Regions from separate parts of the Dorea sp. genome, predicted to be linked through region 2. Evidence: predicted binding sites of a transcription regulator. Region 2 holds the regulator's gene; each other region holds the start of a gene.
The links. Region 2 encodes Rex, which represses fermentation and respiration genes when NADH is low (regulators of the CRP and FNR family bind a similar motif). Its sites were predicted from a motif close to ATTGTTAANTANTTAACAAT; they were not measured.
Positions count from the first base shown of each region.

Region 1: the regulator Rex is predicted to act here: its motif matches at 1,688-1,707, upstream of ACWJAF_RS10245 (NAD(P)-binding protein).
Region 3: the regulator Rex is predicted to act here: its motif matches at 2,231-2,250, upstream of pckA (phosphoenolpyruvate carboxykinase (ATP)).
Region 4: the regulator Rex is predicted to act here: its motif matches at 3,005-3,024, upstream of rsxC (electron transport complex subunit RsxC).

Region 1 is NZ_CDRRQK010000021.1:43,419-48,710, reverse strand. It holds gene ACWJAF_RS10255 (DNA-directed RNA polymerase subunit alpha) at 30-989, shown strand; gene ACWJAF_RS10250 (bL17 family ribosomal protein) at 1,080-1,616, shown strand; gene ACWJAF_RS10245 (NAD(P)-binding protein) at 1,868-3,700, shown strand; gene ACWJAF_RS10240 ([FeFe] hydrogenase, group A) at 3,694-5,292, shown strand, end outside.
Region 2 is NZ_CDRRQK010000002.1:14,433-19,724, forward strand. It holds gene alr (alanine racemase) at 1-774, opposite strand, end outside; gene ACWJAF_RS01085 (NAD(P)H-hydrate dehydratase) at 780-2,279, opposite strand; gene ACWJAF_RS01090 (redox-sensing transcriptional repressor Rex) at 2,456-3,097, opposite strand; gene ACWJAF_RS01095 (ABC-F family ATP-binding cassette domain-containing protein) at 3,263-5,191, shown strand.
Region 3 is NZ_CDRRQK010000014.1:40,869-46,160, forward strand. It holds gene leuC (3-isopropylmalate dehydratase large subunit) at 1-71, shown strand, start outside; gene ACWJAF_RS07935 (3-isopropylmalate dehydratase small subunit) at 71-562, shown strand; gene thrC (threonine synthase) at 585-2,072, shown strand; gene pckA (phosphoenolpyruvate carboxykinase (ATP)) at 2,357-3,961, shown strand; RNA gene ssrS (6S RNA) at 4,043-4,224, shown strand; gene ACWJAF_RS07955 (SpoIID/LytB domain-containing protein) at 4,487-5,292, shown strand, end outside.
Region 4 is NZ_CDRRQK010000003.1:41,910-47,201, reverse strand. It holds gene rsxE (electron transport complex subunit RsxE) at 1-7, opposite strand, end outside; gene ACWJAF_RS02155 (RnfABCDGE type electron transport complex subunit G) at 21-602, opposite strand; gene ACWJAF_RS02150 (RnfABCDGE type electron transport complex subunit D) at 602-1,531, opposite strand; gene rsxC (electron transport complex subunit RsxC) at 1,581-2,903, opposite strand; gene rpsA (30S ribosomal protein S1) at 3,256-4,344, opposite strand; gene ispH (4-hydroxy-3-methylbut-2-enyl diphosphate reductase) at 4,325-5,182, opposite strand; gene cmk ((d)CMP kinase) at 5,289-5,292, opposite strand, start outside.

The DNA.
Region 1 (5,292 bases), on a different contig from region 2:
TAAACCGTAACCCACAGGAGGTGGACTTAGTGTTTGAATTTAATAAACCCAATATTGAAATAACTGATATTTCAGATGATAAGAAATATGGTAGATTCGTTGTAGAGCCTCTGGAAAGAGGTTATGGTACAACTTTAGGTAATTCTCTTAGAAGAATTATGCTTTCATCTTTACCTGGTTCAGCAATCAGCCAGGTTAAGATTGATGGTGTACTTCATGAGTTCAGTTCTATTCCGGGTGTTAAGGAAGATGTCACTGAGATTATCATGAACCTGAAATCTCTGGCAATCAAGAACACATCTGAATCTGATGAGCCTAAAACAGCTTATATCGAGTTTGAAGGCGAAGGAGTTGTAACAGCAGCTGATATTCAGGTGGATCAGGATATTGAAATCATGAATCCGGAAACTGTAATCGCTACATTAAATGGCGGTGCAGACAGCAAATTGTATATGGAACTTACCATTACAAATGGAAGAGGCTACGTGAGTGCTGATAAGAATAAGAATGACGAACTGCCAATCGCAGTGATTCCAATTGATTCTATCTACACTCCAGTGGAACGAGTGAACCTTACAGTAGAGAATACCCGTGTCGGACAGATTACAGACTTTGATAAACTTACATTGGATGTATATACAAACGGCACACTGCTTCCGGATGAAGCTGTAAGTTTGGCTGCAAAGGTACTTAGCGAGCATCTGAAGCTCTTTATCGATCTGTCAGAAGTAGCACAGGCTGCAGAAGTTATGATTGAAAAAGAAGATGACGAGAAAGAAAAAGTTCTCGAGATGAGCATTGATGAATTAGAACTTTCTGTTCGTTCATACAACTGCCTGAAGAGAGCTGGTATCAATACAGTAGAAGAACTGACAAATAGAACACCGGAAGATATGATGAAAGTACGTAACCTTGGACGTAAGTCTCTGGAAGAAGTACTTGCAAAATTAGATGAGTTAGGCTTAAGCCTGAGTAAAGGTGAAGAATAATCTGTCAGTAAGCCCGAAAGTGCATGGCAGAGCATTTGGCTAGTAAGCCCGAAGAAGCATAACCAAGTGTTATAATGGAGGAAATTTAAAATGGCAAAATATAGAAAACTTGGCAGAACATCAAGCCAGAGAAAAGCATTATTAAGAAACCAGGTAACAGCACTTCTGAACAACGGAAAGATCGTTACAACAGAAGCTAAGGCTAAAGAGATCCGCAAGATCGCTGAGGGTCTTATTGCATTAGCTGTTAAAGAAAAAGATAACTTCGAAGAAGTTACTGTAAAAGCTAAAGTTGCCCGCAAAGATAAAGATGGCAAGAGAGTAAAAGAAGTTGTAGATGGTAAGAAAGTTACTGTATATGACGAAGTTGATAAAACAATCAAAAAGGATATGCCAAGCAGACTGCATGCTCGTCGTCAGATGCTGAAGGTTCTTTATCCTGTAAAGGAAGTTCCAACTGCACAGGCTGGAAAGAAGAAAAATACAAAAGAAGTTGATCTCGTAGCTAAATTATTTGATGAGATCGCTCCTAAGTATGCAGATCGTAACGGTGGATACACAAGAATCGTTAAGATCGGTCAGCGTAAAGGTGACGCAGCTATGGAAGTTCTGATCGAACTTGTATAGTTAGATGTCAATTTAAAGCGATATAATAAAAGACTATTGTACTGAATTATTAGTGCAATAGTTTTTTTTTGTTTGTTAAAATTCTGACTATAGCGTTAAATTAACTACTATTATTAAAAATGATTACAAATTCTCAAATAAATGATATAATATCGTTAACACACTTGATGTCGAATAATGCAAAAATCTGATAATTGAAAATTTTTGAATTAAAAGTTGAAAAATTGTAAAGTGGAAGGTAGGAATAAAGAATGAGCAGACTTGAGATAGCCTCTCCAAAAAGAGCAAAGATCGTAATGGAAGGTCTTTATAAGGATCTGGAAAGAAGAATAGAATCAAGTCCACCGGGATTATGTCCGGTAGATATGGCGAGAGCTTTTCTGGAGCTTTGTCATGCGCAGACATGTGGAAAATGTGTTCCATGCCGTATCGGACTTGGACAGCTGAATAATTTTATCCGTGAAGTACTGGATGGAAAAGCAACCATGCAGACACTGGATATTATGGAGCAGACAGCCCTTTCGATTATGGAATCGGCAGATTGTGCAATCGGATACGAAGCTGCAAATATGGTATATAAGGGACTGATCGGTTACCGCGATGACTACGTTGAACATATTCAGAACGGAAGATGTACCTGTACATATAATCAGCCGGTACCTTGTGTATCATTATGTCCGGCACATGTAGATATTCCGGGATATGTAGCACTGGTAGGAGAAGGAAGATATGCAGATGCAATACGTCTGCTTAGAAAAGATAATCCATTCCCGACAACATGTGGATTCATCTGTGAACATCCATGTGAGGCAAGATGCCGTAGAAATATGGTAGATGATTCTATCAATATCAGAGGATTAAAACGTGTAGCAGCAGATTTTGCCGGTGAAGTAGATCCACCTCAGTGTGCACCAAGCACAGGTAAAAAGATTGCCATTCTTGGAGGTGGACCTGGAGGACTCAGTGCAGCATATTATCTGCAGTTGATGGGACATCAGACAACCGTATATGAGATGCTTCCGGAACTTGGAGGAATGCTTCGTTATGGAATTCCGAACTACCGTCTTCCAAAGGAACGTCTGGATGATGATATCCGTGCAATCCTGAAAACAGGAGTCCAGGTGAAAAATGGACTTAAGATCGGTCAGGATATCACGATTCAGGAATTAAGACAGCAGTATGATGTAGTACTGATTACAATCGGTGCCAGCACAGATAAAAAATTAGGTCTGGAGAATGAAGATGCAGACGGTATTCTGTCAGCTGTTCAGTTCCTTAGAAATGTAGGAAAGAACCAGATCATGGATCTGACAGGAAAAGAAGTTGCTGTTATCGGTGGTGGTAACGTATCGATGGATGCGGTACGTACGGCAAAACGTCTTGGTGCTAAGAAAGTAAGCATCGTTTACAGACGTCGTGTAGCGGATATGACAGCACTTCCGGGAGAAATCGAAGGTGCGGTAGCAGAAGGTATCGAATTACAGACTTTAAAAGCACCGGCATCCATTGATGTAGATGAGAACCATCATGTAAAAGGAATCTATGTGACTCCACAGATGGTAAGTTCTATCCGTGATGGAAGAGCAAGTATCAAACCAACGGGAGAAGAAGATATTTATATACCATGTGATGTACTGATCGTTGCAATCGGTCAGAATATTGAGACACATCACTTTGAACAGGCAGGTATTCCGGTAGAACGTGGAAAGATCGTCACAAAGAGTACAGGTGCGTTCGAGAATTTACCTGGTGTATTTGCAGGAGGAGACTGTGCAAGTGGACCGGCATCGGTAATCAAAGCAATTGCAGCAGCTAAGGTTGTAGCAGCGAACATTGATGAATATCTTGGATATCATCATGAAATTTCCTGTGATGTAGAGATTCCGGAAGCACATCTGGATGACCGTACACCTTGCGGCAGAGTGAATCTGACAGAAAGAGAAGCATGCGAACGAGTATGTGATTTTGAAGCAGTAGAAAACTGTATGACAGAAAAAGAAGCAAAGCAGGAAGCAAGCAGATGTCTGCGCTGCGATCATTTCGGATACGGTATATTTAAGGGAGGCAGAGAGACATTATGGTAAATCTTACAATAGACGGAAAGCAGATATCGGTAGAAGAGAATACCACAATCATGGAAGCTGCAGCCCAGAACGGGATACCGATTCCAAAGTTATGTTATCTGAAGGGAATCAATGAGATAGCAGCCTGTCGTGTCTGTGTGGTAGAACTGGAAGGAAAAGATAAACTTATCACATCCTGCAACAATGTGGCAAAAGAAGGTATGGTTATCCATACGAACAGCCCAAAAGTAAGAAAACACAGAAGAACAACAGTAGAACTGATACTTTCACAGCACGACTGCGAATGCGTAACCTGCTCAAGAAGTGGTAATTGTAGTCTGCAGAAGGTAGCAAATGATCTGAATATTATAGAGATTCCATTTAAGATGGAGATAGAAAGACAGCCATGGAACAAAGAATTCCCGCTGATCAGAGATTCGTCCAAATGTATCAAATGTATGCGTTGTGTCCAGGTATGTGACAAAGTACAGGGACTCGGCATATGGGATGTAGAGGGAACTGGATCAAGAACAACGATCAATGTGGCTGGACACAGAACAATTGAAGAAGCAGCATGTACATTATGTGGACAATGTATTACACATTGCCCGGTAGGTGCTTTAAGAGTAAGAGATGATACAGAAGATGTATGGGATGCAATTGCAGATCCGGAAAAGATCGTAGTTGCACAGGTTGCTCCGGCTGTAAGAGCAGCATGGGGTGAAGAATTCGGACTTTCTGATGAAGAAGCAACCGTCGGAAAGATCCTTGATGCTTTGAAGAGAATGGGAGTCGATTATACATTCGACACAACATTTTCAGCCGATCTGACAATCATGGAAGAAGGAACGGAATTTTTGCACAGATTTACTGCAGGGGAATTAAAAGAGCGTCCAATGTTTACTTCGTGTTGTCCGGGATGGCTTAGATTTATCAAATCACAGTATCCACATCTGGTGAGACAACTTTCTACAGCAAAATCACCGCAGCAGATGTTCGGAGCAGTGATGAAAACCTACTTTGCAGAGAAGTTGGGAGTATCACCGGAAAAAATCTATACAGTATCTGTGATGCCATGTGTAGCGAAAAAAGGTGAAAGAGAGATGGAACTGTTCTATCAGGAATATGCAGGTAATGATATCGATGCAGTTATTACGACAAGAGAACTTGCAAAGATGATCAGATCTGCTCATATCAGTCCGGATATGCTGACGGATATTGAGAGTGACAGGCCGATGCAGGATGGAACAGGTGCAGGAGTAATATTTGGAGCAACAGGAGGTGTTATGGAGGCAGCGCTTCGTACTGCATATTATCTTCTCAAGAGTGAGAATCCACCGGAGGATGCATTCAAAGCTGTAAGAAGTACAGGATTCAATGAGAATCAGGGAATTCAGGAAGCAGACTTCCAGATCGACAATGTAACTGTGAGAACAGCTGCTGTCAGTGGGCTGGGAAATGCAAGAGCACTTCTGGATCGAATCAATAAAGGTGAAGTGCATTATGATTTCGTTGAAGTTATGGCGTGCCCGGGAGGATGCGTAGGAGGCGGCGGACAGCCGATTCATGATGGCAGAGAGCTTGCATACGAAAGAGGTAAGAAGCTTTATAGC
Region 2 (5,292 bases):
TTTTACATGCGCTACATGACTGATCAGCTCCATTGCAGGTTTCAGTGGAACATTTTCTTTTTCCACTTCATCCGACGGATACATACCATACGTTGTGATTCCCGCACGGACAATATCCATATTGGCATCCTTTACGTCAATGATACCCGCACTGTTTGAACAGTGATAATATGAAAATGTAACATTTCTCTTTTTCAGTTCTTCTTTCATCCAGAGATATTTTTCGAGCTGTTCATTGGTAAATGTCTTATCTCCTTCATCTGCTTTTGAAAAATGTGTAAACATTCCTTCCATAACAATATTCGGAAGCTTACTGATCTTTGCGATCACATCTGCATTTTCTTTTGTAATCTGAAATCCAAGTCTTGACATTCCCGTATCCAGTTTGATATGTGCATAGACTTTACAATCCATCGCTGCCGCAAGTTCTGATACTTCTTTTGCCATCTCATAGCTGTAAAGTGTCATACGGACTTCATTACGCAACATAACTTCCCACTGATCCGGGAAAATGCACCCCAGCACCAGTACCGGCTTTTTCAGGCACGCATCTTTTAACAAAATAGCCTCATCCAGTGTCGCAACCGCATAACCCCAGATATAATCTTTTGCTTCCAGAAGTCTTGCGATCTGTACAGCACCGTGTCCATAACCATCCATCTTAATAACGGCCATGATCTGGGTACCTTCCTCGATATTCTTCTTCATCATCTCTATATTATATTCAACCGCATCCAAATCGACTCTGGCTAAAACTCTTGTATATTGTTTCACTGTTATTATTCCTCCAGTTCCATTAATGCTTTACTGATATATTCTATCAGATCTCTCGCCATTACACTATATACGCCTTTTTCAATTTTTGCAAGGTCACCGGACAATCCATGTACATAAGTACCAAGAGAAGCTGCTTCTTCCAGCTCTTTTCCCTGTGCCATAAATCCCGCAATGATACCTGCAAGCACATCACCGGATCCTGCTTTTGCCATAGCACAGTTACCTGTCTGATTTAACCGGATTCCTCTTTCTTCTCCTGCGATCAGCGTTCTGGAATCTTTTAACACACATACAATACGAAGTGTCTCCGCAAATTGTTTTAAGAACTCCACTCTGTCTTTTTTCAGATTTTCTACAGAATCTCCTGTTACTCTTGACATTTCCTTCATATGTGGTGTGATCACAAATCTTCTTCCTTCTATATGTCTTAAATAATTCTTATTATCTGCCAGAAGATTCAGCCCATCTGCATCAATCAGACATGGAACTCTTACATAATCAATCACTGTTTTTAATATTCTTTCTGCCGTTTTACTTTGTCCAAGTCCTGATCCGACACAGACTGCATCTGCCCACTCCAGTAACCGGATTACTTCTACCTGTTCAAAATCTTCATATGTCGTAATGATTGCTTCCGGAAGAAGTGTCTGAAGAATCGCCCTGTTGTCTTTTGCAGTATATATTCTCACAAGTCCGGCTCCTGCCATATATGCAGCATGCGCATTCAGATATGCGGCTCCTGCCATGCCCTTACTTCCTGCAATTATCAGTAGTTTTCCATAACTTCCTTTGTTAGAATCTTCTTCTCTTTTTGGAAGGAGCTTTCTGTAATCTTCTTTTTCATCACTTTTTACTATATCCGTATCATCCATCAGCGGCTGCGCAGAGATCCCGATATCCCAGACAACCGTTTTTCCGGCATATTTTCTTCCCTGTGCCAGTTCCAGTCCAAGCTTTTTGAACTGAAATGTGACCGTATAATCCGCCTCAAATGCACATCCAAGCACACATCCTGTTGTTGCAGATAATCCGGAAGGGATATCTACTGCAAACCTTACTGCATCCTGTGCATTCATCCATTCTATTACCTGTCTGTAAATTCCGTCCACATCACGGCTGAGACCGACACCGAATACCGCATCAATCACCAGACTGTAATGTCCGTCTTCCGGTATACAGTATCTGACTTTTCCGCCGCATGCCTCCAGTTTCCTGATCTGTTCTTTCGTTTCTTTCGTGCAATGCTCCGCATCTCCTACCAGAAATGCCTGTACTTTATAATCTTTTTCTAATAACATTCTCGCAATTGCGAATCCGTCCCCTCCGTTGTTTCCCGTTCCACATACGACACAGACATCCGAAAAATCCATTTTTTCCTGTTCCATTATCTGTATACATCCGTCTGCGGCACGTTCCATTAATTCCAGTGACGGAACACCTAACTTCTGAATGGTATATTGATCTGCAGATTTCATCTGCGCTGCATTTACCAAATACTGCATATCATCATCTCCCAACTGACATATTTACGCAACCTGAATCCTGATAATTTTGATAAAGGTACTTTGGTAATCTACAGAAGCCGCCACTGGCGGCTTCTGTAGAACACAAGTTGACAAAAGGACGTGTAAAAGTATATCCGCCTTACAGATTACTCTTACACGTCATTTTTATGTTTTTATTTATGATCTTCTTTGTAGCGGCTGATGTTATAAGACAGCTGCATCAGACTCTCTGATAAATGCACATTTTCAACCACAACATTATCTGGAAGGTTCAGATCTGTATGTGCAAAATTCCAGATAGCCCGCACACCGTTTTCCACCAGCATGTTTGCTACTTCAATTGCTTTTTCCTTCGGAATTGTAAGAACAGCAATATCTATATCATTGTTCTGTACAAATGTCTTCAGATCATCCATCATACGGATCGGCACACCACGGATCGATACGCCCTGAAGTCTTGGATTGACATCAAAAATCCCTCTCAGGATAAAACCACGGTTTTCAAAAGCTGCATAATTTGCCAGTGCCTGCCCAAGATTTCCGGCACCGATAATAATAATATTATGATCTTCTTCCAAACCTAATATCTTTCCAATCTCCGTATATAAATACTTTACATTATAACCATATCCCTGTTGTCCGAATCCTCCGAAGTTATTAAGATCCTGACGGATCTGAGATGCTGTTACTTTCATGCGCTTGCTCAGATCATTCGAAGAGATACGTTCTACACCATTTTCCAACAGTTCACCCAAATATCTGTAATACCTCGGCAGTCTTCTGATGACAGCACGAGAAATCTCTCTTTCTTCCAATATATTCACCCTTCCAATCTTAGTCTAGGATAATTATATAAAATTGAAAGATTATTGTCAAACTATTGTTGAATTTTATACAATTTCCGTTATAATAAAGTAGCATATGCAAATGCATTTTAGGAATACAGACAGAATAATGTATCCATATTTAGGAGGAAATTTATGATATTAGCATGTCACGGGATCCAGAAATCCTTTGGGGAACATCTCATTGTGAATGATGGATCTTTTCATATAGAGGATCATGAAAAAGCCGCTCTCGTCGGACCGAACGGAGCGGGAAAATCGACCCTTCTTAAGATGATCGTCGGTGAACTTGCACCGGACGGAGGGAATGTCATCCTCACAAAGGGGAAGACCTTAGGCTACCTGGCCCAGCATCAGGAAATGCAGAGTGGGAACACCATTTACGAAGAAGTAAAGACCGCAAAATCCGATATTATCGCGATGGAACGGCGTATCCGCGAGATCGAGATGGAATTAAAGCACCTATCCGGCGAAGCCTTAAATGACCGGTTAGAAACTTATAACCGCCTTACTGCGGCTTTCGAGCGCGAAAATGGTTATGCATATGAAAGCGAGATCACCGGTGTTTTAAAGGGGCTTGGTTTTACAGAAACTGATTTTACAAAACCCGTAGATACTCTTTCCGGAGGTCAGAAAACCCGTGTTTCCCTTGGCAAACTTCTGCTCACGAAACCGGATATTCTGCTTCTGGATGAGCCGACCAACCACCTGGATCTGAACTCCATCGCATGGCTGGAAACCTATCTTTTAAACTATCAGGGAGCCGTACTTATCGTCTCACATGACCGTTATTTTCTAAACAAAGTTGTGACAAAAGTTCTGGAAATCGAGCTTGGCACTCTTCGTACTTACATGGGAAATTACAGCGATTATGCTGCCAAGAAGCAGCAGCTCCGTGATATCCGTCTGAAAGAATACCTGAATCAGCAGCAAGAAATCAAGCATCAGGAAGCTGTCATCGAAAAGCTGCGTTCTTTCAACCGCGAAAAATCAATCAAGCGGGCAGAAAGTCGTGAAAAAATGCTTGAAAAGATGCAGACCATCGAAAAACCGGTGGAAGTCAATACCGACATCCATCTGAAACTTGAACCTTCCTGCGTCAGCGGTAACGACGTCTTAACCATCGAGCACTTATGCAAATCATTTCCGGGGCAGGAATTATTTACAGATATTAATCTGGAGATCAAACGTGGCGAGCATGTGGCTGTGATCGGTGATAACGGAACCGGTAAAACCACGCTCTTAAAAATATTGAACCATGTCATTGCAGCCGACTCCGGAACTTACACCCTTGGCTCCAATGTAAAAATCGGTTACTACGACCAGGAACATCATGTACTTCATATGGAAAAGACCATTTTTGATGAAATCTCTGATGATTACCCGGCACTTACCAATACAGAGATCCGCAATGTACTTGCTGCCTTCCTTTTCACAGGAGACGATGTATTCAAACAGATCAGCTCTTTGAGCGGTGGGGAACGAGGACGTGTTTCTCTTGCAAAGCTGATGCTTTCAGAGGCGAATTTCCTGATCCTCGATGAGCCGACCAACCACCTGGATATTGCATCAAAAGAAATTCTGGAAAATGCGCTGAATGATTATACCGGCACAGTACTTTACGTTTCACATGACCGTTATTTTATCAACCAGACTGCAACCCGTATTCTGGATCTTGTCAATCATACATTTGTCAACTACATTGGCAATTATGACTATTATCTGGAGAAAAAAGAAGAACTTACCACAGCCTATGCCGGCACTTCTGCTTCACCGGATCCGGACAGTACTTCTGAAAGATCTGTCTCTGAATCCAAGCTCAGCTGGCAGGAACAAAAAGAAGCCCAGGCAAAACTCAGGAAACGCCAAAACGAACTGAAAAAGACAGAAGAACGTATTGGCGAACTGGAAGAACGTGATGGAGAAATTGATTCTCTGATGGTACAGGAAGAAATCTTTACCAATTCTGTAAAATGTCAGGAACTTGCAAAAGAAAAAGCTGCCATTGCGGAAGAACTGGAAGAATTATACGAAAAATGGGAAGAACTTGCAGAAGAAGTTTAATTTTTCTAATCCTTTATCTGTTGTAGTTTCTTATAGCTGTGGCGGTAACCTTTAAGTTCTCTTACACACTTTTTAACAAAAAGGGAGTGTTGCAAAATAAC
Region 3 (5,292 bases), on a different contig from region 2:
CACCTGAAGTAGCAGCAGCAAGTGCAATCGCAGGATATATCGCAAACCCAGAGAAAGTAGGTGACAAATAATGAAAGCTTTAGGACATGTTTTTAAATATGGAGATAACGTAGATACAGACGTAATCATTCCGGCAAGATACCTGAACTCTTATGATGCACAGGAACTTGCAAGTCACGCAATGGCTGATATTGATCCGGAATTCGTTAACAAAGTACAGCCTGGAGATATCATTGTTGCCAATAAGAACTTTGGATGCGGATCATCAAGAGAACATGCACCACTGTGTCTTAAAACAGCAGGAGTAAGCTGTGTAATCGCAGAGACATTTGCAAGAATTTTCTACCGTAATTCGATCAACATCGGACTTCCGATCATTGAATGTCCGGAAGCAGCAAAAGCAATTGAAGCAGGAGATGAAGTGGAAATTGATTTTGACAGCGGAAAGATCTACGACAGAACAAAAGGAACAGAGTTCCAGGGACAGCCATTCCCGGAATTCATGCAGAAACTGATCACAGCAGGTGGATTGGTAAAATACACAAACAGCAAGAGAAAGTAATCAATATAAGGAGAGAGTTGGCATGGGTTTATATTACAAAAGTACAAGAAATTCGAATCTGAAAGTAACAGCATCTGAAGCAATCTTAAAAGGACTGGCTCCGGACGGAGGACTTTTTGTACCATCCGAACTTCCAAAACTGGATGTATCAATGTCTGATCTGAAAGGAAAGACATATCAGGAAATCGCTTATCTCGTAATGAAGCAGTTCCTGACGGATTTTACAGAAGAAGAGCTGAAAAACTGTATTAACAAAGCATATGACAGTAAGTTCGATACAGAAGAGATTGCTCCACTTGTAAAAGTAGACGATACATATTATATGGAACTATTCCATGGTGCAACGATTGCATTTAAGGATATGGCATTATCGATTCTGCCACATCTGATGACAACTTCAGCTAAGAAAAATAATGTAAAAAATGAGATCGTAATCCTGACTGCCACATCCGGAGATACTGGAAAAGCTGCACTTGCAGGATTTGCAGACGTAGAAGGAACAAGAATCATTGTATTCTATCCAAAGAACGGAGTCAGCAAAGTACAGGAACTTCAGATGGTAACACAGAAAGGACAGAACGTAGACGTAGTAGCAATCCATGGCAACTTTGATAACGCTCAGAGTGGTGTAAAAGCAATGTTCGAAGACAAAGAACTTGCAGAGCAGCTTGCAAAGAACGGATATCAGTTCTCATCAGCAAACTCTATCAATATCGGACGTCTGGTTCCACAGGTTGTATATTATGTAAATGCATATGCAAAACTTCTGGAAAATGAAGAGATTGAAGATGGCGAGCAGATCAATGTTGTAGTTCCGACAGGAAACTTTGGAAATATCCTGGCTGCTTACTATGCAAAACAGATGGGAGTTCCGATCGACAAGCTCGTATGTGCATCAAATGATAATAAAGTACTATTTGATTTCTTCCAGACAGGAGATTACGATAAGAACAGAGAGTTCATTCTGACAACATCACCATCTATGGATATCCTGATCTCAAGCAACCTGGAACGTCTGATCTACAGAATCAGCGGAGACGATGACCAGAAGACAAAAGACATGATGGAAGCGCTGAAATCAGCTGGAAAATACACGATCACAGAAGATATGAAAGCGCGTCTGGATGATTTTGCCGCAGGATATGCAACAGAAGAAGAGTGTGCGGAAAATATCAAAAAAGTATATGACAAGACAGGATATGTCATGGATACACACACAAGTGTAGCTTCTTATGTATGTGACTGTTATCAGAAGAACAGCGGGGATACAAAGAAATGTGTCATTGCCTCTACAGCAAGCCCGTACAAATTCGTAAAGAGCGTTATGAGTGCAATCGATAAAAAATACGAGGAACAGGATGAATTTAGTCTTTTAAGCGTACTGGAAGAGACTTCAGGACGCGAGATGCCACAGGCAATCAAGGATATTCTGAATGCCAATATCCTTCATGATCTGGAATGTGATGCAGATAAGATGAAAGAAATGGTACAGGGGATTCTGGAAGTATAGAAGAGACTTCTATTAAAAATAAAGAAAATTCATAATTGATAAAAAGTATTAAATGCAAGATTTGATTTCAAATCTTGCATTTTTTGCTTCATAACGAGAAAAAAGTATTGAAAATAAAAGATTTATGAATAAAACTTGCAAAAACGCATTGTGAAAAGATTGTTAAAGTGTTGACTTTTGCGTAGAAAAATGCAATAATAAAGCAAATGCTGTTGTGGGAGAATATGAAAAAACAAAATTTATAAATATACAGCAGCAAATAAAAGAAAAGAGGTTAAATGAAGATGGCTAAAATCGATTTAAGCAAGTATGGCATTTCAGGAACGACAGAAATCGTACACAATCCTTCTTATGAATTATTATTTGAGGAAGAAACAAAACCAGAACTCGAAGGTTTTGAAAAAGGACAGGAAAGTGAACTTGGTGCAGTTAACGTAATGACTGGTATCTACACTGGACGTTCTCCTAAAGATAAGTTCATCGTAGTAGATGAGAATTCAAAAGATACTGTATGGTGGACATCTGATGAATACAAGAATGATAACCATCCTGCAACACAGGAAGCTTGGGACGCAGTAAAAGACCTTGCGCTCAAAGAACTTTCTAACAAAAAACTTTATGTTGTAGATGCATTCTGCGGAGCAAACAAAGATACACGTATGGCAATCCGTTTCATCGTAGAAGTTGCTTGGCAGGCTCATTTCGTAACAAACATGTTTATCAAACCTTCAGCAGAAGAGCTTGAGAACTTTGAGCCAGACTTCATCGTATACAATGCTTCTAAAGCAAAAGTTGAAAACTACAAAGAATTAGGACTGAACTCAGAGACAGCTGTAATGTTCAACATCACAAGCAAAGAGCAGGTTATCGTTAATACATGGTACGGCGGAGAGATGAAGAAAGGTATGTTCTCTATGATGAACTACTTCCTTCCACTTAAAGGAATGGCTTCTATGCACTGCTCAGCTAACACAGACCTTAACGGAGAAAACACAGCAATCTTCTTCGGACTTTCAGGAACAGGAAAGACAACACTTTCTACAGATCCTAAGCGTCTTCTGATCGGTGATGACGAGCACGGATGGGATGACAACGGAGTATTCAACTTCGAAGGCGGATGCTACGCTAAGGTTATCAACCTTGACAAAGAATCTGAGCCAGATATCTACAACGCAATCAAACGTAACGCTCTTCTTGAGAACGTAACACTTGATGAAAACGGAAAGATTGATTTCGCAGATAAGAGTGTAACAGAGAATACACGTGTATCTTACCCAATCGATCATATTGAAAATATCGTACGTCCAGTATCTTCAGCACCGGCAGCTAAGAATGTAATCTTCCTGTCAGCTGATGCATTCGGAGTACTTCCTCCAGTATCTGTACTGACACCAGAGCAGACACAGTACTACTTCCTGTCAGGATTCACAGCAAAACTTGCTGGTACAGAGCGTGGAATTACAGAGCCTACACCAACATTCTCAGCTTGCTTCGGACAGGCATTCCTGGAACTGCATCCTACAAAATATGCAGAAGAGCTTGTTAAGAAGATGGAGAAGAGTGGAGCAAAAGCATACCTGGTTAACACAGGATGGAACGGAACAGGAAAACGTATCTCTATCAAAGATACACGTGGAATCATCGACGCTATCTTAAACGGAGATATCAAGAACGCTCAAACAAAGACAATCCCATATTTCAACTTCGAAGTACCTACAGAACTCGTTGGCGTTGACACAGGAATCCTTGATCCTCGTGACACATATGCTGATGCAGCTGAGTGGGATGAAAAAGCAAAAGATCTTGCTGCAAGATTCATCAAGAACTTTGCTAAATACGAAGGAAATGAAGCTGGTAAAGCTTTAGTTTCAGCAGGACCACAGTTATAAGAAGCGCTAATGAATCTGATTAAAATCAGACAATTGTAAAGGGTTGTAAAATCCATGTAAATGGGTTATAATAAGTGCAGTGGAAACCTGGAATGTTCGATACTCTTGTAGTTTTGAACCTACAATACTTTAAACGGGAGTCTTACATCTCTGTAATATGTCAGGCCATCGATTTCGCAGTGGAAGGCAGAAAAGCAGATGCGGATACCCACCTAGCTGGGTGCTAGGAGTCAGAATACAGGAACCGGCATTTTGGGGAATATACAAAAGATAAAAGGCAGTCGTCTCGTACGGCTGTCTTTTTTTCGACGTGCGAAGTATACAAGACAATCTGGGCGGCAAGCTCTGGAGATATTGGAGTATGTAGGAAATGCTATCTGATGTTTGATTATCTGTAAATGACTTCCAGGAGAGTAGATGAGTGGGCTGGTCGTGTTGAGGTCAATGTTGCAAATAATACCTGTGAATGGGTTGATAGACAGTAAGTGCGAAAAAGGAAAGCAAGATTGTGGAGAGGCGGTAAATGTGAAAAAGAAAAGACATTATAGTGTATATATTACATGGATTTTATTGTTACTATGTATGATCGCAGGCCTAAAGACCGGAATAGAAGAAAGTGTCTCTGATGTTCATAAAAAAGAAGAAGGAATCTCCATACAGAGCCGGCTGGAAGAATTATTTAAAATAGGAGAAAATAAGGATGAAAGCGCACAAAATACAGACGGGGAAAACCAGACGGAACCAGATGGGACGATAGAAAACTCTGATAAGATCCGCGTGTTGATCATGACGGACGGTTATCAGGAAATCGTACATAAAGAAGCAGTACTTTCCTCAGATCAGGGACTGGTAATCCGCAGTATTTCGCCGGAAGGACCGGAAAATAGTGCAGGGGTGGAACAGACAGAAGAAATTCCCGGTAATCAGGAAGTCCGGATAGCGGCAGATGATGGAAGATTTCAGAATGGTACAATCAAGATTGAAGCCAGGAATAATGCAGAGATTACGATTAAAAATCTGCAGAGAGGATATGGGACGCCGTCTTATGCAGGAGCTTTGGAATTATACAGGACTTCGGAAGGGGTTGTGATTGTAAATGAGCTTCCGGTGGAAGATTATCTCTGTAAAGTAGTACCAAGTGAAATGCCGGCAGCGTATCAGAAGGAAGCGTTAAAAGCGCAGGCAGTTTGTGCGAGAAACTATGCGAGACGCCAGATGGAAGATTATGCATATCCGGAATATCAGGCACATGTCAACGACAGTACGGATTTTCAGGTATATAATAATTCGGCATCTCAGGAATCGGCATCGGAGGCGGTGCAGGAGACAAA
Region 4 (5,292 bases), on a different contig from region 2:
TATTCATGATATACTACCTCCTATTTAAATGCATTCTGATAATATCCGAGTGCTGCATTGACAGCTCCTGTTACAGCTCTTGAAGTAATGGTTGCACCACTTAAAGCATCAATCTGTTCACCGTCGCCGCCGTCTTTGGAAACTACGAATTTATCAGCCTGTTTGTCAACATACTGGTTATAGAATGCAGGCTCTGTAGCCTTCATACCAAGACCTGCTGTCTCGCTGATAGAAAGAATAGACACACCATTAATTGTTCCGTCTTTCTTAATACCAACTGTGATCTGGATGTTACCGCCGAACCCGTCTTTGTCTGTTGTTGTGATGACATATCCTTCATCACCTGCTGTACAGACTTCATCTACAGTCGCATTAACACCCATATCTTTAACTGCTTTATCAGCTGCTTTCTGATCTACGTCTTCCTGAGTAAAGTCATCTAGGTCTACGTCAGAAAATACTGCCTGCCATGCCTCTTTTTTAGCTGTCTCCTGCGCTTGGGCAATCGGGCTTTTTGTAATCTCATATACAGCTCCAAGTAAGAATCCGGCAATGACAGTGATCAATGTAAGGATCAGTGTATTCTTAACAATCTTATTCATTATTTTTCTCCTCCTTTACCAAATGGTTTTGGAAGAGTAACTCTCTCGATCAATGGCACCAGAAGGTTACTGATGATGATCGCATAAGAAACTCCTTCTGCTGAGCCGCCAAACAGACGGAACAGACCTGTTAACACACCAAGGATAATACCATATACAAACTGTCCCTTTGGTGTAATTGGAGATGTTACATAATCTGTAGCCATGAACCATGCACCAAGCATCAGTCCACCACCACAAAGATGTGCTGTAATATACTGTGGGTCAAAGAATCCAACATCCGGATTTGCAACATGTCCGAAGATTCCGACAAAGATTACAAATGTAACGATATATGTTCCAGGAATTCTAAGATCAATAACTCCCATAAGGATCAGGAAGATTGCTCCGATCACAATTGCGATCACAGAAGTCTCACCGATTGTTCCAGGAATTTTACCGATCAGCATATCCATTGTATTAACTGCATTACCAGCCTTTAACTCAGCCAGTGGTGTTGCACCTGTCACACCGTCATATACAAAGCTTGTCATCTGGCTTGTAAATGAAAGTAACAGGAAACATCTTGCTCCAAGAGCCGGGTTCATGAAGTTCTGTCCCAGACCTCCAAATAACTGTTTTACGATCAGGATTGCAAATACACTACCGATAGCTCCCATCCACCATGGTGCTGTAGGAGGCATATTCAGTCCGAGTAACAGACCTGTTACTGCTGCACTCCAGTCATTAATCGTAATTTTCTTATGCATCAATTTCTCGTATATGTATTCTGTCAATACTGCTACAACTGTTGTTGTAACGAGCATTCCGAATGCTGGCAGTCCAAAGTTCCATACACCAAATGCAGATGCCGGCAAAAGTGCGATGGCCACCAGCATCATGATATTACTGGTAGTCGCTTTGGAACGAATATGTGGTGAAGATGACATTTTCAAACTGTTCTCACTCACTTTTGTTCACCTCTTCTTCTTTCTCGTATTATTTTTTCTTTCTACGGTTCGCCATTACAATCTTTCTCATAGATCCGATTGCCTGTTTCAGCGGACGCTTAGCTGGACATACAAAACTGCAGGAACCACATTCCATACATTCCATTCCTTCATGTTTTGTAAATTTCTCTTCATCATGGTGTTCTGCATAATCCGCCAGTCTTGATGGGATCAGGCGGCTTGGACAGGCTTCTACACAACGTCCACAGTTGATACATGCAGATGGCTCCATCTTAGCAACTTCATCTTTTGTAAATCCAAGGATAGATGAAGAAGTCTTTGTTACAGGTACGTCTAATGAGAACATAGAGAATCCCATCATCGGTCCACCGGAGATCAATTTCTCAGGCTCTGTCTTGAATCCGCCTGCTGCTTCTACCAGTTCCTGCTGGTTGATACCAAATGGCACACGGAAGTTACCTGGTTCTGCAACTGCGTCTCCACTTACTGTAACGACACGTTCCATAGAAGGTTTTCCTTCTACTACAGCCTGATAAATACTTACCATAGTTGCAACGTTGTCAACAACACATCCTGCATCTGCCGGAAGCATAGTCGAATTAATTGCACGTCCTGTGGTTGCGTAGATCAGCTGACGCTCACCACCCTGAGGATACTTTGTCTTCAGTGCCATAACCTCGATACGTGGCTCATCTTTTGTCAGTTCTTTTAACTTTTCAATACAGTCTGGTTTGTTATCTTCTACTCCGAAGATACCTTTTGCATTATCAAACAGACGGAGAATGATTTTCATACCGCCGACAAGCTTTTCAGGTGTCTCGATCATTGTTCTGTAGTCAGCTGTAATGTATGGTTCACATTCTGCACAGTTTGCAATAATGTAATCAATCTTTTCTGGCTCTTTTGGAGACAGTTTTACTTTTGTAGGGAAACCTGCTCCTCCCATTCCAACAACTCCTGCGGTTCCGATTGCATTCAGAATGTCTTCTTTGCTCATCTCTTCCAGCGGAGTTACAGCTGGATATTCTACTTCTTTGTACTCACCATCGTTTTCAATTACGATGCTGTTCACTCTTCCTCCTGTTGGATTCAGATGTGGTGCGATAGCTTTTACAGTTCCTGATACGGATGCATAGATAGGGGCTGATACAAATCCTCCCGCCTCTGCTATCATCTGGCCTTTTAAAACATGATCGCCAACGGCTACTACTGGATTCGCCGGAGCACCGATATGCTGCGATACCGGATATACCAGATTGCCCTTAGGTTTTACTTCGACAATTGCCTTATCTTTAGCCAGGCTCTTGCCGTCATCCGGGTGAATTCCACCCTTAAATGTTAACAATGCCATCCTTTTTTCCTTCCTTCCTATTTACTCTTTATATAATATACAGGAATTACAGGCAATTTTCTATAGAAAATGACGAATTCCGTGTATATTTTCGGAAACATCTTGTTGCATTTTTAACAATGCATATAATTATAAATTTTCCTCTATATCCTACAACACGCAGAAAACCTGCCGGTGGCAGGTTCTCAAATTCGCGGCACAACATAAATATAATTTCAAAAAACTCAATTTTCTGACTAAAATATACACCAATCGTGCGTTGTACCAACGATGTAGGCGTAGAAAGGATAGAGGTTTTCCTCTATCCTTTCTGCTTCTTTTATATCTTACTTGATATTATTCTGCTTCAATATTATTCAGCATCTGTCTCTTCAGCTGCTTCTTCTGCTGGCTGCTCTAAAGCTTTCATGCTCAGGCTGATCTTCTTCTCAGCTTCGTTCAGATCTACAATCTTAGCTGTGATCTCCTGTCCAACTGAAAGTACATCAGATGGTTTGTCAACATGAGCTCTTGAAATCTGTGATACATGAAGTAATGCGTCTACTCCAGGAGCAAGCTCTACGAATGCACCAAAATCTGTCATTCTTGCAACTTTACCTGTGATAACAGTTCCAACTGCATAATTCTCTGCTGCATTAGCCCATGGATTAGACTCTGGGAATTTCAGGCTGAGTGCGATCTTTGTATCGTGGATGTCTTTGATCATAACTTCTACTTTATCGCCAACCTGGAATACTTTCTTAGGATTCTCAACACGTCCCCAGGACATCTCAGAGATGTGAAGAAGTCCATCTACTCCACCGAGGTCGATGAATGCTCCGAAATCTGTAACATTCTTTACAGTTCCTTCCATTCTGTCACCTACGCTGATCTTCTCGAATAATTCTTTCTGTTTTTCAGCACGCTCAGCAACAAGAAGCTGTCTTCTGTCACCGATCACGCGGTTTCTTCTAGGATTGAACTCGCTGATCACGAACTCGATCTCCTGTCCCTGATATTTGCTCAAGTCTTTTTCATATGTGTCTGAAACAAGGCTTGCTGGAATGAATACTCTTGCTTCATCAACAACAACGCTTAATCCACCACCAAGAATCTGTGTTACAGGAGCCTTTAACACTTCGTGATTCTCGAATGCTTCTTTTAATCTTTCGTTTCCTTTTTCTGCTGCAAGTCTCTTATATGTCAGGAGAACCTGTCCTTCTCCGTCGTTTACTTTAAGAACTTTTGCGCTCATTGTGTCACCAACTGATACAACTGTTGTAAGATCAACATTTGCCTCGTTAGTATATTCGTTTCTTGTAATGATACCGTCTGCTTTGTAGCCTATATTCAAGATGATTTCATCAGGTTTAACGTCGATGACTGTACCATCTACAACCTCTCCATTTCTTATTGTCTTAAAAGACTCTTCCAACATTTGTTCAAAAGTTAATTCTGACATTATTTTGAACCTCCTCAATTATTTTATTGGGCGTGGATGCCCCTGCTGTAATACCTACTGATTCCACGGACCTTAATTGATTAATATCCAAATCGTCAAGTGTCTGTATATAGTACGTATTCAAACATTCCTCTTTGCAGATTTCAAATAGCTTCTGAGTATTCGAACTACGCTTATCACCTATCACAACCATAGCATCTACTCTCGCTGCAATTTGACGGGCTTCTGTCTGCCTTTCTTTTGTCGCATTGCAAATCGTATTTAAAACAACTATATCATACCTCTTTTTTGAAATAATTTCAACTAATTCTTTGAATTTATTGTAGTTAAATGTCGTCTGGGCCACGATACATACTTTTTGCTCTTTTCGGACCAGTTCAAACCGTTCTGCATCTTCCGGTGTCTGTATAACACTTACCTGGTCACCTGCCCATCCCTTGATACCCTCTACCTCAGGATGTTCGCTGTTTCCAATAATTATAATATAAGAGCCTTTTTCGCTTTCTTCCGCCACAATCTTGTGAATCTTTTTTACAAATGGACAAGTCGCATCTACACATGCGATTCCTCTTTCATCCATGATGTCATAAATATATTTTGCCACACCATGGGAACGGATTACAACTACATCTGCATCCACCGTCCGGAGTTCTTCTTCATCCTGAATCACTTCCACACCATGGCTTCTCAGATCCTTAATCACTTCTTCATTGTGAATAATCGGTCCGTAAGTGAAGATTTTCTCATTCTGGTGCTTTTCCACTTGTTCATACACTGTATCAACGGCACGTTTCACACCAAAACAAAAGCCCGCTGTCTTCGCAAGTTCTACATTCATATATGTTGTTCCTTCCTGTTACCAATCTTTATTGCCGTGATTTTCCCGGCAATTCCTGCATCATCCCGGAGATTTTTCCTCATTACCCGGACCTTCCGGCATATTCTTAT